Regions from separate parts of the Thioclava sp. PTB-PU3-1 genome, predicted to be linked through region 1. Evidence: riboswitches for the same ligand, from Rfam matches in the RefSeq annotation. Region 1 holds a riboswitch; each other region holds the start of a gene.
What was found. A riboswitch is a leader RNA that binds a small molecule or an ion and turns the genes downstream of it on or off. The one in region 1 is predicted to bind thiamine pyrophosphate.
Positions count from the first base shown of each region.

Region 2: linked by a shared signal. The riboswitch ahead of thiM (hydroxyethylthiazole kinase) and the one ahead of thiC (phosphomethylpyrimidine synthase ThiC) in region 1 are both predicted to bind thiamine pyrophosphate.
Region 3: linked by a shared signal. The riboswitch ahead of thiB (thiamine ABC transporter substrate binding subunit) and the one ahead of thiC (phosphomethylpyrimidine synthase ThiC) in region 1 are both predicted to bind thiamine pyrophosphate.

Region 1 covers NZ_JBVNVL010000011.1:37,788-42,160, reverse strand. The annotation lists gene ACZ7GB_RS19545 (dihydrodipicolinate synthase family protein) at 1-267, opposite strand, end outside; gene ACZ7GB_RS19540 (GntR family transcriptional regulator) at 275-997, opposite strand; gene ACZ7GB_RS19535 (GlxA family transcriptional regulator) at 1,113-2,063, shown strand; TPP riboswitch at 2,755-2,875, shown strand; gene thiC (phosphomethylpyrimidine synthase ThiC) at 2,990-4,373, shown strand, end outside.
Region 2 covers NZ_JBVNVL010000001.1:53,863-58,235, reverse strand. The annotation lists gene queE (7-carboxy-7-deazaguanine synthase QueE) at 1-569, opposite strand, end outside; gene queD (6-carboxytetrahydropterin synthase QueD) at 566-919, opposite strand; gene queC (7-cyano-7-deazaguanine synthase QueC) at 919-1,620, opposite strand; TPP riboswitch at 1,831-1,925, shown strand; gene thiM (hydroxyethylthiazole kinase) at 1,988-2,776, shown strand; gene thiE (thiamine phosphate synthase) at 2,773-3,384, shown strand; gene thiD (bifunctional hydroxymethylpyrimidine kinase/phosphomethylpyrimidine kinase) at 3,381-4,184, shown strand; gene tenA (thiaminase II) at 4,181-4,373, shown strand, end outside.
Region 3 covers NZ_JBVNVL010000002.1:722,808-727,180, reverse strand. The annotation lists gene ACZ7GB_RS08995 (thiamine/thiamine pyrophosphate ABC transporter permease ThiP) at 1-1,160, opposite strand, end outside; gene thiB (thiamine ABC transporter substrate binding subunit) at 1,136-2,128, opposite strand; TPP riboswitch at 2,165-2,269, opposite strand; gene ACZ7GB_RS08985 (DUF4139 domain-containing protein) at 2,443-4,047, shown strand; gene ACZ7GB_RS08980 (hypothetical protein) at 4,092-4,373, opposite strand, start outside.

The DNA of each region.
Region 1 (4,373 bases):
GTCGGAGGTAAGCATCGCGCCCGTGCCCAGCACCAACGGGACCCGACCCGCAATATGCGCATGGGTAAAGCGGGCGATCTCGATCCGCTCTGCGACGGTCTGGGCATAGTTCTCGCCCGTCGAGCCGCCGGTGATCAGGCCATGCACGCCCTGTGCGATCACGAAGTCGATCACCTCGGCCAGCCTGTCCCAGGCGACCGAGCCATCGGGCAGCAGCGGCGTGACCAGCGGGGTATAGATCCCCTCGAACTTGAATATCGGTGTCATTGCAACCTCATGCGGAGGGGGTGAGCGGAAGGCGCCCGAGCGGCGCGTTCAGAGCGGCGGGCAGCACGTAGCGTTCGATCTCATGTTTCGAGAGAGCCCAATGCGCGTCGGAGAGGTCGGCCGCGGCCTCCTCGTCGCGGGCCGCGATCGCCGCGATGATCGCATCGTGTTGGGCGCAGGCCTCCGACAGGTTGTCGGCCATCGCCTGCGTCGTGGGCTGGTAGAAGGTCATGCCGATCCGGGCGTGATCGATCAGCAGCCGGTGGAACGAGGGCAGCAGGTAGGTATTGCCCGCCATCGCGCCGGTGATCTCGTGGAACCTCGTATTTGCGAGCGCGCGCGCGGCGGCACTGCCCGAATGGATCGCCTCGCGGAAGGTCTCTTGGGCGGCGCGCAGTTCGGCCAGTTGGATGTCGTTGGTGTTGCGCGCGGCCAGCCGCAGGATCGCTCCGTAGATCATCGGAGCCGCGAGGAAAAAGTCATGCAGCGTGCGCGTCGACAGATCAGACACCCGCGCCCCGCGATTGTCGCGCCAATTCGCATATCCCAGCCCGTCCAACTCGCGCAGGATCTCGCGGACCGGTGTTCGTGACAGGTCGAACCGTTCACACAGCTCCGCCTCGTCCAGATCAGCGCCGGGCGCCAGCTCAAGCGTCAGAATTGCGCGTCTGAGATGGTCGAAAAGCGCTGCCTTGCGTGCTTTCGGCGAGAGGGTCTCTTCGGTGGCCATAGTGACGATTCTCCTGTTTCACGCCCTCTCGATATCAAAAATACAAATTGAATACAAAATGTATTTCATGCAATGATCCCCAAATCGTCGCGCAACAGGAGGTTTCGAGTCGGTCATGTCCCAGCCCCAACACATCGTCTTCGTTCTTGTCGGAGAATTCTCCCATCTGGCCTTCTCTAACGCGCTTGAGCCGCTGCGCATCGCAAACCGGGAAAGCGGTGAGGCACTCTACCGTTGGTCGTTGATGGCGGAGGGGGGAGCTGTGGCGACATCGTCGAGTGACATTCGCATGATGGTCGATTACGACCTTGATGCTCTGCCGCGCTGCGACGCGGTTTATCTGGTGACCGGCAACGATATGCGCGCCCATATTTCTCGTCCCTTGCTGGCGCTGCTCAGACGCGCACGGGCCGCAGGAGTCACGCTCGGCACCTTTTGCTCGGGCGCCTACGTCTTCGCGAAAGCAGGGTTCTTGGACGGCCGACGCTGTGCTCTTCATTGGGAATTCCATGATGCCTTCCGCGAGGAATTCCCGGATGTGCAACTTGAGACCTGCGTCTTCGTCGAAGACGGTCCCTTCGTGACGGCGTCTGGCGGGCAAGCCGCGGGGGACTTGATGATCGCACGCATCCGGGCCGATCATGGCGAGACGCTGGCGATGCGGGTCTCCGAGCAGATGGTTTGCGGTGCAATACGCCCAAGCGCGACCGAGCAGCGGATCTCCTTTCAGGCGCGCACGGGCCTGCGCAACAGAAAAGTCGCGCACGCCGTTCGCTTCATGTCCGAGCGACTTGAGGAGTCATTTTCCTCGCAGGAGATCGCTGACGAATTGGGCGTGTCGGTGCGTCAGCTCGAACGGCTCTTCAATGCGCATCTCCACATGTCACCCAAGCGCTACCTGATGCAATTGCGGATCGACCGGGCGCGTCAACTTCTGACGCAAACCGAAATGCCGATGATCGACATTTCGACCGCCTGCGGGTTCTCGAGCCCGACGCAGTTCGCCCGAGCCTGGCGCGGTATATTCGGAACGAAGCCCGCGCAGTTTCGAAAGCAGGCGGCCTGAGGTGGGTTGTGACGAAACTACGGGGACACCAGTCCGAACCAGACATCTGTAGTGAGCACAGCGAATGAACGATTCCCGCCCTCTCTATTAGAGCGTCGAGGTCGGCCCTAAGCGGTCCTTCGTCCCGACCGCAGCGAAGGTCAGCATTCCTCTACGAGCTGTAAGTAATTCCGTATTTCCAAAATCCGCCTCGGCGCTTCTCTCGCGTTCATCGCGGCCAATGGCAGTTCGAGCTTCTCAGGAAACGGTTTGCTTCGATCCGGCAGCGTGCTGCACGCGAACGCCTATGCCGTGTGCTTGAGCAAGAGAGGGTTCCTGAGCGGCGACGATCGTGTCTCGGCCTGAGTTTCGACGCCGATCTCGCTGGCCTCGGGCAAGATGACGATGAGCGTGCGGACCGCCGTCGGGGCCGCCGCCGGAAACGCGCGCTCCGACAAAGTGGTGATGACGACCACCTCGGTGAATATCGAAAGCGCAGCACCCCAGTCCGGCCTTCAATTCAGCAGTCGCGCATGGCCGGGATCGGTCGTCTCGGCGCCGGGCTCGTCTACGAACCCGGGAAGCGTTCCGCGATGTGGGGGGCGCTGGGATGGACGGCGCGCTTTTGAACCGCTGACGCCGGGCGCGCCGATCACGACCGCCGGATGTCACGCGGACGCGCCTTGCCAGGTTCGCACTTCGCTCCTACAACAGGATCACGCAGGGGAGTCCCGCTTAGGGGACTGAGAGGCTGACAGGGTGAAAACCCGGTGACGCGACCCTTTGAACCTGACCCAGTTGATACTGGCGTAGGAAGCAAGGCGCGCAGACCGGGCAGAGTCTTTCTCTCGTTGCGTGCCATGATAAAAGGCCGCCCGGCCTTTGGTTTCCCAAGCGTCTCTCAATTGGTGTCCTTTGAGAACGAACGCTTGAGGAGCACCGAAACGATGAACATTCTCACCCCCAAGATCACCACCGGTGCGCTGCCGGCATCGCGCAAGATTTACGTCGAGGGCGCCCTGCATGAAGGGCTGCGCGTGCCGATGCGTGAGATCGCCGTGCACCCCACTGCCGGAGAAGCGCCGCTGCCGGTCTATGACAGTTCGGGTGCCTATACCGACCCCGAGATCACGACCGATATCAATGCCGGTCTCGCGCCGCTGCGCCGGGCATGGATCGAGGCGCGCGGCGATGTCGAGAGCTATACCGGGCGCGATGTCCAGCCCGAGGATAACGGCTTTGCCGAAGGAGCGCGGCTGACGCCGGAATTCCCGGTCAAGCCGCAACCGATGCGGGCCAAGGGCGACAAGGCGGTGACGCAGCTGGCCTACGCCCGCGCCGGGATCATCACGCCCGAGATGGAGTTCGTTGCGATCCGCGAGAACCAGCTGCGCGAGGCCGTGGGGCCGCGCGACGGGCAGGACTGGGGCGCGAACCTGCCCGATTACGTGACGCCGGATTTCGTGCGCGACGAGATCGCCGCGGGCCGCGCGATCATCCCGGCCAATATCAATCACCCGGAAGCCGAGCCGATGATCATCGGGCGCAATTTCCTCGTGAAGATCAACGCCAATATGGGCACTTCCGCCGTCACCTCCTCGATGGAGGAAGAGGTCGACAAGCTGGTCTGGGCGATCCGCTGGGGCGCCGATACGGTGATGGACCTCTCGACGGGGCGCAACATCCACAACACCCGCGAATGGATCATCCGCAACAGCCCCGTGCCGATCGGGACCGTGCCGATCTATCAGGCGCTGGAGAAGGTGAACGGGATCGCCGAGGACCTGACATGGGAGGTCTTCCGCGACACGCTGATCGAACAGGCCGAGCAGGGCGTCGACTATTTCACGATCCATGCCGGCGTGCGGCTGCACATGGTGCCGATGACGGTGGAGCGCGTGACCGGGATCGTCAGCCGGGGCGGTTCGATCATGGCGAAATGGTGCCTGCATCACCACAAGGAGAGCTTCCTCTACGAGCATTTCGAAGAGATCTGCGACATCTGCCGCCGCTACGACGTCTCGTTCAGCCTGGGCGACGGGCTGCGGCCGGGCTCGATCGCGGATGCCAATGACGCCGCGCAATTTGCCGAGCTGGAGACGCTGGGGGAGCTGACGAAGATCGCCTGGGCCAAGGACTGTCAGGTGATGATCGAGGGGCCCGGCCACGTCGCGATGCACAAGATCAAGGAGAACATGGACAAGCAGCTGGAGTGCTGCCACGAGGCGCCGTTCTACACGCTCGGTCCGCTGACCACCGATATCGCGCCGGGCTACGATCACATCACCTCGGGTATCGGGGCGGCGATGATCGGTTGGTTCGGCTGCGCCA
Region 2 (4,373 bases), on a different contig from region 1:
TCGACCTCGGGATTGCCCGGCTGAAGATAGAGCGGCAGATCCGGGTGGCGGACATGGGCGTCCTTCGCCCAATCGTAATCCGCCCTGTCGAAGATCACGATCTTCATCACGGTGCTGCGGGCCGTTTCTCCGGCTGCCACGCACGCGGCAAAAGCGCCCCAATCGACCTGCTCCCCGCTCGAGGGCGGCTTGGGCGACAGCACCAGCGTGTCGAGGTCGCCGAACCACGGCCGCGCGACAGAGCCCTGCGTCTCGCAGGCGAAACGGTAGCCGGCAGCCCGCCCGAGCGCGATCAGCGGTCCGAAATCCTGAATGGCCGGGTTGCCTCCGCTGAGCGAGATCGTCAGTGGCCGGTCGCCCGACAGGCGGCGCAGCTCCGCCCAGACTTCCTCGGAACTCATCGGTGCCCATGTGTGGCGATAGGCGCTGTCGACCGCGTGGAGGCTGTCGCACCACGAACAGCGGTAATCGCAGCCGCCCGCGCGCACGAAAAGCGTGGGCTCGCCGATCAGCGCGCCTTCGCCCTGAATGGTCGGGCCGAAAATCTCGGCGATGCGCAGGGTCGTCATGGACGATACTCGGCCCAGGTCTTGGGCGTCTCGCTGACCAGCGCCGCACTGGTCTCGGGCCACCGCGCCTTGCACCAGTCGTAGAAATGCTTGGCCATATTCTCGGCGGTCGAGGGCACGTCCATCACGTCGTTCAGGTGCCGGTGATCGAAAGTGTCGTCGATATAGGTCTTGAGCGGTTTCAGATCGTGATAGTCGCGCACGAACCCGTTTTCATCGAGCGTCGCGGCGGCCAGCTCGACCACCACGATGTAATTATGCCCATGCAGGCGCGCGCATTGGTGATCTTCGGGCAGATGTGCAAGCTGATGCGAGGCGGAAAAGTGAAATTCCTTGCGGATACGGAACATCAGCGGGCCTCCTTCTCGGCGACGGCCTTGGCCCAGAAATCAGGATCGGCATAGACGGTCGGGTCTTCGACGCCCGCAAGATGGAACGCCTCGCGCCGCTCGACGCAGGTGCCGCAGCGCCCGCAATGCACATCGCCACCTTTGTAGCACGACCACGTCTCGGCAAAGGGCGTGTCGTGTTTGGCCCCTTCGGCCACGATGTCGGCCTTGGAGCGATGAACGAAAGGCGTCTCAAGTCGCACATCGGCATAGCCGTCGAGCGCCATGCGCTGCATCGCATCGAAGGCCTCGGTGAAGGCGGGTCGGCAATCGGGATAGATGAAGTGATCGCCCCCATGCACCGCAGTCGCCACGGCCTCGTCGCCATTCGCGGCGGCCACGCCAAAGCCGATGGCGAGCATGATCGCGTTGCGGTTCGGGACGACGGTGATGCGCATCGTCTCTTCGGCGTAATGCCCGTCGGGCACGTCGATATCGTCGGTCAGCGCCGATCCGGTCAGCGCGGCACCGATGGGGCGCATGTCGATGAGATGATGCGGGACGCCAAGACGCCGCGCGGCGGCGGCGGCGTAATCAAGCTCCTTGCGGTGCCGTTGGCCGTAATCGAAGGAAACAAGCCGCGTGAGATTACCCTCAGCGGCGACGATATGGGCGAGCGACACGGAATCGAGTCCGCCCGAGCAGATGACGAGAGTCTTCATATTTGAACCCTTGTTTTGATGACCGGGTAGGCTGCGACCGGTTGAGCGGGCCTCTAAAGGATGGGGCAGGGCTCTGCAAGGGCGGCGCGCCGGATAGATTGCAACGATCGCGCGATTGGACAGACGCGAACCATCGAGGCCCCCGCTTGTCGTCCCACCGCTTGTCGTCACACCGCTTGACGGGGGGCTCCGACGGTGTCACCTCTTTGGGCGAAGCGACAGGGGCGCTCGGGAAACCGGGCTGAGACGAACCCTTAGAACCTGAACCGGATAATGCCGGCGGAGGGAGGCGCGTGAGACGGTCAGGCGCAGTCCCGCCTTTGCCCCCCTCGCACTCCTCTTGCTGCCCGCAGCCAAGGAGAGTGCGATGGAAGACCCCGGACAATATCTCGCAACAATGCGGCAGACCGCGCCGCTCGTTCACAACATCACCAATTACGTCGCGATGAACGTGATGGCGAATGTGCTGCTCGCGTCCGGCGCTTCGCCCGCGATGGTCCATGCGCGCGAGGAGGCGGCCGAGTTCGCCGGGATCGCGCAGGCGCTGAGTATCAATATCGGCACGGTGTCGCCGCCATGGGCGGAGGCGATGGAGGCGGCGGCCACGGTCGCGCGCGCCAAGGATATTCCGTGGGTGCTCGACCCGGTCGCGGTCGGCGCGACGGGTTATCGGCGCGCTCTCGGGGCGCGGCTGGTGGAGCTGCGTCCGACGGTAATCCGCGGCAACGCGTCGGAGATCCTTGCGCTTGCGGGCGAGGCCGGCGCGGGGAAAGGGGCGGATTCCACCGAGAGCGTCGAGACGGCTGAAGACGCCGCGCGGGCCTTGGCGCGCCATAGCGGGGCCGTGGTCGCAGTGACCGGCGCGGTGGATTTCGTGACAGATGGGGAGCGCGCCGCGCGGGTTGCGAATGGCCATGCGATGATGCCCCGCGTGACCGCTTTGGGCTGTTCGCTGACCGGTGTGGTCGCCGCCTTTCTGGCAGGCCAGCCCCGGTTCGAGGCAGTGGTCGCGGCGCTGGCCTATTTCGGGCTTGCGGGAGAGCGCGCTGGCGTGACCGCCCAAGGTCCGGGCAGCTTTCAGGTCGCCTTCCTCGATGCGCTCCATGCCATCGACGCCGAGGCGCTGAGCGCTGGCGCTCGGATCGAGACCGCATGATCCCGCCCATCTGTTTCGTCACCGACCCGGACGCTCCGCAGCCCGTGATCGCGCAGGCTATCGCTGCGGCTGAGGGCGGCGCGGGCTGGGTGCAGCTGCGCGACAAGACGCTCCCCGATCCGGAGTTCGCAGCACTCGCCCGGGTGCTGATCTCGGCGCTCGCCCCCTATGACGTCCCGCTGATCGTGAATGACCGGGTCGCCGTGGCCATCGAGATCGGCGCCGCCGGTCTGCATATCGGACAGAGCGATGGCGATCCCGCCGCGATCCGTCGCAGGATCGGGCCCGACATGCTCCTTGGCCTCTCCATCGAGACCGAGGCGCAGATCGCCACCGTGCCTGCCGGCGTCGATTATCTCGGCGTCGGCCCGATCCATGCGACCGGCTCGAAGCCCGATCACGCGGCCCCGATCGGCCATGCCGGTTTTGCCAAGATCGTCTCGCGCACGCGCCTTCCTTGCCTCGCGATCGGCGGGATCACCGCCACCGATGCACCCGCAATCCGCGCGGCGGGCGGTGCCGGTCTTGCCGTGATTTCCGCCATCTCGCGCGCCCCTGACATGGCGCGCGCCACCCGAACCCTGCGCAGCGCATGGAGCGACCAATGATCCCGAATATTCTCACCATCGCCGGCTCCGATCCATCGGGCGGGGCGGGCATTCAGGCCGATATCAAGGCCATCTCCGCCAATGGCGGCTACGCGATGAGCGTGATCACCGCGCTGACTGCGCAGAATACCTGCGGCGTGCAGGCGGTCAGCCTGTGCGAAACCGGGCTGATCGCGGCGCAGATGGCGTCGCTGCGCGATGACATTCGGATCGACGCGATCAAGATCGGGATGCTGGGCGATGCCGCGATCATCGAGACAGTGGCCGAGGGGCTGGCGGGGCTTGAGTGTCCGGTGGTGCTCGACCCGGTGATGGTTGCAAAAGGCGGGGATCGGCTACTGGCAGAGGCGGCGGTGACAGCGCTGCGCAACCTGCTGCCGCGCGCTGATCTGATCACGCCGAACCTGCCTGAGGCCGCCGATCTCCTGGGCTGCGCCGAGGCGACGACACTTGATGAGATGCGTGATCAGGCCCATGCGCTGCGCGCGCTCGGGCCGCGTGCGGTGCTGCTGAAGGGTGGGCACCTGCAGGACGATCAAAGCCCGGATCTGCTGGTCACCGAGCAAGAGGAACTCCGCCTCGACGCGCCGCGCATCGCGACGCGCAACACTCACGGCACCGGCTGCACCCTGTCCTCTGCGCTGGCGACATGGCTCGGGGCGGGGCGTCCGCTTCCGGACGCCACCCGCCGCGCGAAAGCCTATCTGAGCGCCGCGATTGCTGGGGCCGATCGGCTGTCCGTCGGCTCGGGCCACGGCCCGGTGCACCATTTCCACACATTTCAGGAGGTAGGCCGATGAGCTTCACCCAAGACCTCGCGCAGGCAACCGCGCCGCTGCGCCGCCAGATCCACGACATGCCCTTCAATCGCGAATTGGCGGAGGGCCGCCTCGATCCGGAAACGTTCCAAGGCTACATCATTCAGGACGCGCATTATCTCGAAGGCTTCGCCCGGGCCCTCGCACTCGCCGCCGCGAAAGCCCCCGATG
Region 3 (4,373 bases), on a different contig from region 1:
TCCGTGGGGTTCACGAAGGGCCGCGCGATCAGGAAGGCGCCGGTGCCCATCACGAGGCTCGACGCGGTCATCGGCAACATTGCCGCGATCTCCGCCCACCGTTGCCGCGTGGCGGCCAGCGCAAGCGGCAAAGCGATAGCGAGCGTGATCACGGTCGAGGCCAACGCGATCACCAGCGAGGTCAGCGTGGCGGGCCAGATCATCTCGGGCAGCTCGGCCAGCGCAGGCAGCCCACGGGCGAAGACCGCCCCGATGGGGAGCAGCAGGAAGACGGCCGCCAGAAGGATCGCGAGCGTATCGAAGGCCACGCGATCCGCCCCGCCGGACAACTGCGGGATCGGCGTGGCGCGGCGGTCATGCCCCGCACCAAAGCTCGACGGCAGGGTGGCGCGCGCCGCGATCAGCAGCGCCGTGACGGAGATCGCGACCTGCACAAGCGCAAGGCTCGCCGCGCGTCCCATGTCGAAATCGAAGCGGAAGGCCTGATAGATCGCCAGTTCCACCGTGGTCGCGCGCGGCCCTCCGCCCAAGGTCAGCGCGACCGCGAAGGAGGTCAGGCAGACGAGGAAGATCGCGAGAAACGCACCGGGCAGGACGCTGCGCAGCATCGGGCGTTCGAGGTGGCGGGTAACCTCGGCCGGGCCGAACCCGAGGGTGGCCGCAAGGCGGAACCGCTCGGCCGGGATCGCCTCCCAACCGTGCAGGATCATCCGTGTGGCCAGCGGCAGGTTGAAGAAGACATGGGCGATGATCACGCCCTGCGCCCCATAGATCGAGATCGGATCGATGCCGAAGGGCGCCAGTGCCGCATTGACCAGCCCGCGCCGTCCGAAGACCGCGATCAGCCCGAAGACCGCGACGATCACCGGCAGGATGAAGGGCGCCCCGAGGAGCGAGATCAGCAGCCCCCGCCCCGCAAAGCGGCGCCGGTGCAGCGCGCGGGCCACCGGGATCGCCAGCGCGCAGGAGATCAGCGCCGAGGCCGCAGCCTGCCACAGCGTGAAGCGGATCGCCGCGAGGTCGGTCTCGCGCAACCCCGTCAGCCCGCCCGCGCGGAGCGTCACCGCAGCCAATGTCCCAAGGACGAGCGCGGCCAAAGCCGCACCCGCCAGCATCGCCCAGAGGGGCGCGCGTTTTATCTGGAGAAGGCGCGTTGCCATTCGTCCAGCGCCGGACCGCGCAGTTTCTCGGCCTCGGTCTCACCCAGATAAAGCGTCTTGTCGGGCATCGGCAGGTTCTGGAACACCTCCGGCAGTTGATCCTTCGGCAGTTTCGCCGGGAAAGACCAGTTCGCCGTCGCGATCATGCCCTGAAAATCGGGGCTGAGCACGTAATCGAGGAATTTCTGCGCCAGCTCTGGATGTTTCGAGGTCTTGAGCTGCGCGACCAGTTCGGGAGTGAAGTAATGCCCCTCGGGGAAGATCGCGGCGACCTTGCTGTCATCCTCCTCGGCCATGATGTGATAGGCGGGCGAGGTGACGTAGCTGAGCACCATATCCGCCTCGCCATCGGTGAACATCCCGTAGGCCTCGGACCAGCCCGGCGTCACCGTCAGCACCTTGGGCGCGATCTTCGTCCAGGCCTCTTCGGCCTTGTCGCCGTAGATGTCCTTCACCCACAAGAGCAGCGACAGACCCGCGACCGAACTGCGCGGATCTTCGATGACGATCTTGTAGGCATCGTCGGGCGCATCGAGCAGGTCCTGGAAGCTCGCGGGTGGGTTTTTCAGCTTGGTCTTGTCATAGACGAAGGCCAGTTCCGACCAGTCGAAGGGCAGGAAGATCGGATCGTCCCATTTGACCGGCATGGTCAGATCGGAGGTGTCCTCGTTATGCGGGGCGAACAGACCCGTGGCGCGCGCCTTCGCAGTCACGTCGGTGTTCAGGCCGATCGCGATATCAGCCTGCGTCTTGTCGCCTTCGAGCAGGATCCGCGGCAGCACATCGCCCGCCACGAATTTAAGGTCGCAATCGCAATTCGCCTCGAACCCCTTCTCGATCGCAGGGCCGGGGCCCCATTCGCTCGTGAAATAATCGGGCGCATAGACGGTGAGTACGGGCTTGTCCTCGGCCGCCGCCATCGTGGCGATCAGGCTCAGGGCTCCCGCAAGCATCAGGTGGGTTTTCATGCCTCACTCCTTGGGCTTGCCGGGCGGAGTGGGGCCGGGAGATCCGGCTACCTTCCCTCCGCCGGTCTTAACCGGTTCAGGTTCAACGGGTTCGCGTGAATCGCATCTCAGCCGGATCGTCCGGCACCCCGAGGTAGGGCGCAACGTAAGCGCGCGCGGCTGCGGACGCAAGGGCAAGCAGGCACAGCGTCCCTGCCCCGCGCCCGGACGCTCTGGCGAGTTCCCGCCAGTGGCGAGCCGCGCCGGATTTCAATGGCTTGCATCTGCGCGCGGGGCGACGCAGGCTCGATCTGGTACGGATTTGGGAGGAACCGATGCGCATCACCCTGACGGCGGCCCTGCTGGCCGCGACCGCCCTGCCCGCCTTGGCCGACACGATCGAGGCACCGGGCAAGATCACGGCCGTGACGCTCTTTCCGCAAGGCGCGCAAGTGGTGCGGCAGGTGACGCTCGATGCGCCCGAGGGCAGCCATGACCTGCTGGTGCCGGGCTTTCCCGAAGGCACCGACATCTCGACGCTGCGGGTTTCGGGCGACGGTGTACAGATCGGTGCGGTGAGCCTGCTCTCCGGGCGCGCGCCTGCGATCAGCGGGCAGGACAGCGCCGCAGTGAAATCTGCGCGCGATCGGTTGGCCTCGGCGCAAGAGGCGCTTGCGGAACAAGAAGACGCGGTGGCGGTGATCCGCGCCAAGGCGCAGGCCGCGCGCGACCAGATCACCTATCTCAAGAACACCGACTCGCAGGTAACCGCACCCGAACAACTGCGCGCATTGGCACAGATGGTAGAGGATCAGATCCTCTCAGCAACGGAACGCGCAATTGCCGCCGAAGCCGAGGCGCGCCGCGCCGAAGCCGCGCTCGATCCCGCGAAAGAGACGGTGAAACAGGCACAGGCTGCGCTCGATGCGCTGCTGAACCCGGCGACGGATCGTGACGTGCTGAGCGCCAAGGTGCAGGGCTCGGGTACGCTGACGATCACTTCCTACGTTCAGAATGCGGGCTGGCAGCCCTCCTATGATCTGCGGCTCGACCGCGACAAGGGCGCGGTGGACATGGAGCGCTTCGTCTCGGTCCATCAGGCCACCGGCGAGGATTGGCGCGGCGTCGATCTGACCCTCTCGACAGCACGTCCCGGCGGGCGGGCCGAGCCCGGCGAGGTCTATCCGCGGCTGGCCAGGATCGGTGATCCCGATGCGCCGCCCACGCCGGTGCCGATGAAGCGTTCCCTCGCGGCATCCGATGGCGCTGCCTCTGCCCCGATGATGGAGGCCGCGATCAGCGACCGCGCCGATCTGCAGATGCAGGGCGAGACGGTGACCTACCATTACCCGAGCGCGGTGGACCTGCGCGACGGGGTGGATGATCTGCGCCTGAGCCTCGATTCCAAGACCCTGCCGATGGATGTCTTCGCCGAGGCCGCGCCGCTGACCGATCCGCAGGCCTATCGTGTGGCCGAGGGCAAGAATGACACCGGCGAGATCCTGTTGCCCGGCCCCGCGAACCTCTATGCGGATGGGGCGCTCGTGGGTCAGTCGCATCTGCCGATGGTCGCGGCGGGCGATGACCTGACGCTTGGCTTCGGGCCGATCGAAGGCATCCGCGTGGAGCGCCGCATGCCCGACACGATGGAGGGCGACAGCGGCTTCATCTCGAAATCCAATGAGCGCCGCGAGGTGGTCGAGATCGAGGTGAAGAACCTCACCGACAAAGGCTGGCCGATGCGGGTGATCGACCGGGTGCCTTATTCCGAACAGGAGGACTTAAAGATCACGACCAAGGCGACCCCGCCTGCAAGCGAGACCGACTACGACCATCGCCGTGGCGTGCTCGCATGGCGCTTCGATCTGGGCGCAGGCGAGACCAAGACGATCCGCACCGAGACCACGCTCAGCTGGCCGACGGATCAGGTGCTGCGCTAAGGCAAGGCTGCGCGAACAGCCCCGCGCGGCGAAGGCCCGCGTGATCAGGCCGCGTTTCGCGGATCGGCCGCAGCGCGCAGCTTCGCGAGCAGAGCTGGCGAGAGGCGCAGGAACCCGCGCGCGGGGGGCTCGGCCTTCGCCGCCTCGGGGGGCTGTGCCTCTGCACCGCTGGTCTTTTCGGTCGCCTCGGGCGCCCTCTCCTCCGGCACGGGTTGCGGTCCCACCGCCTGCGCGGCCTGCGCTGCCGCATATTCGGCAGCAGCCGCCCGTGCCGACGCGCCCTCCGCCACGGTCGCACCCTGCCCCGCCGTTGCTCCTACGATCTT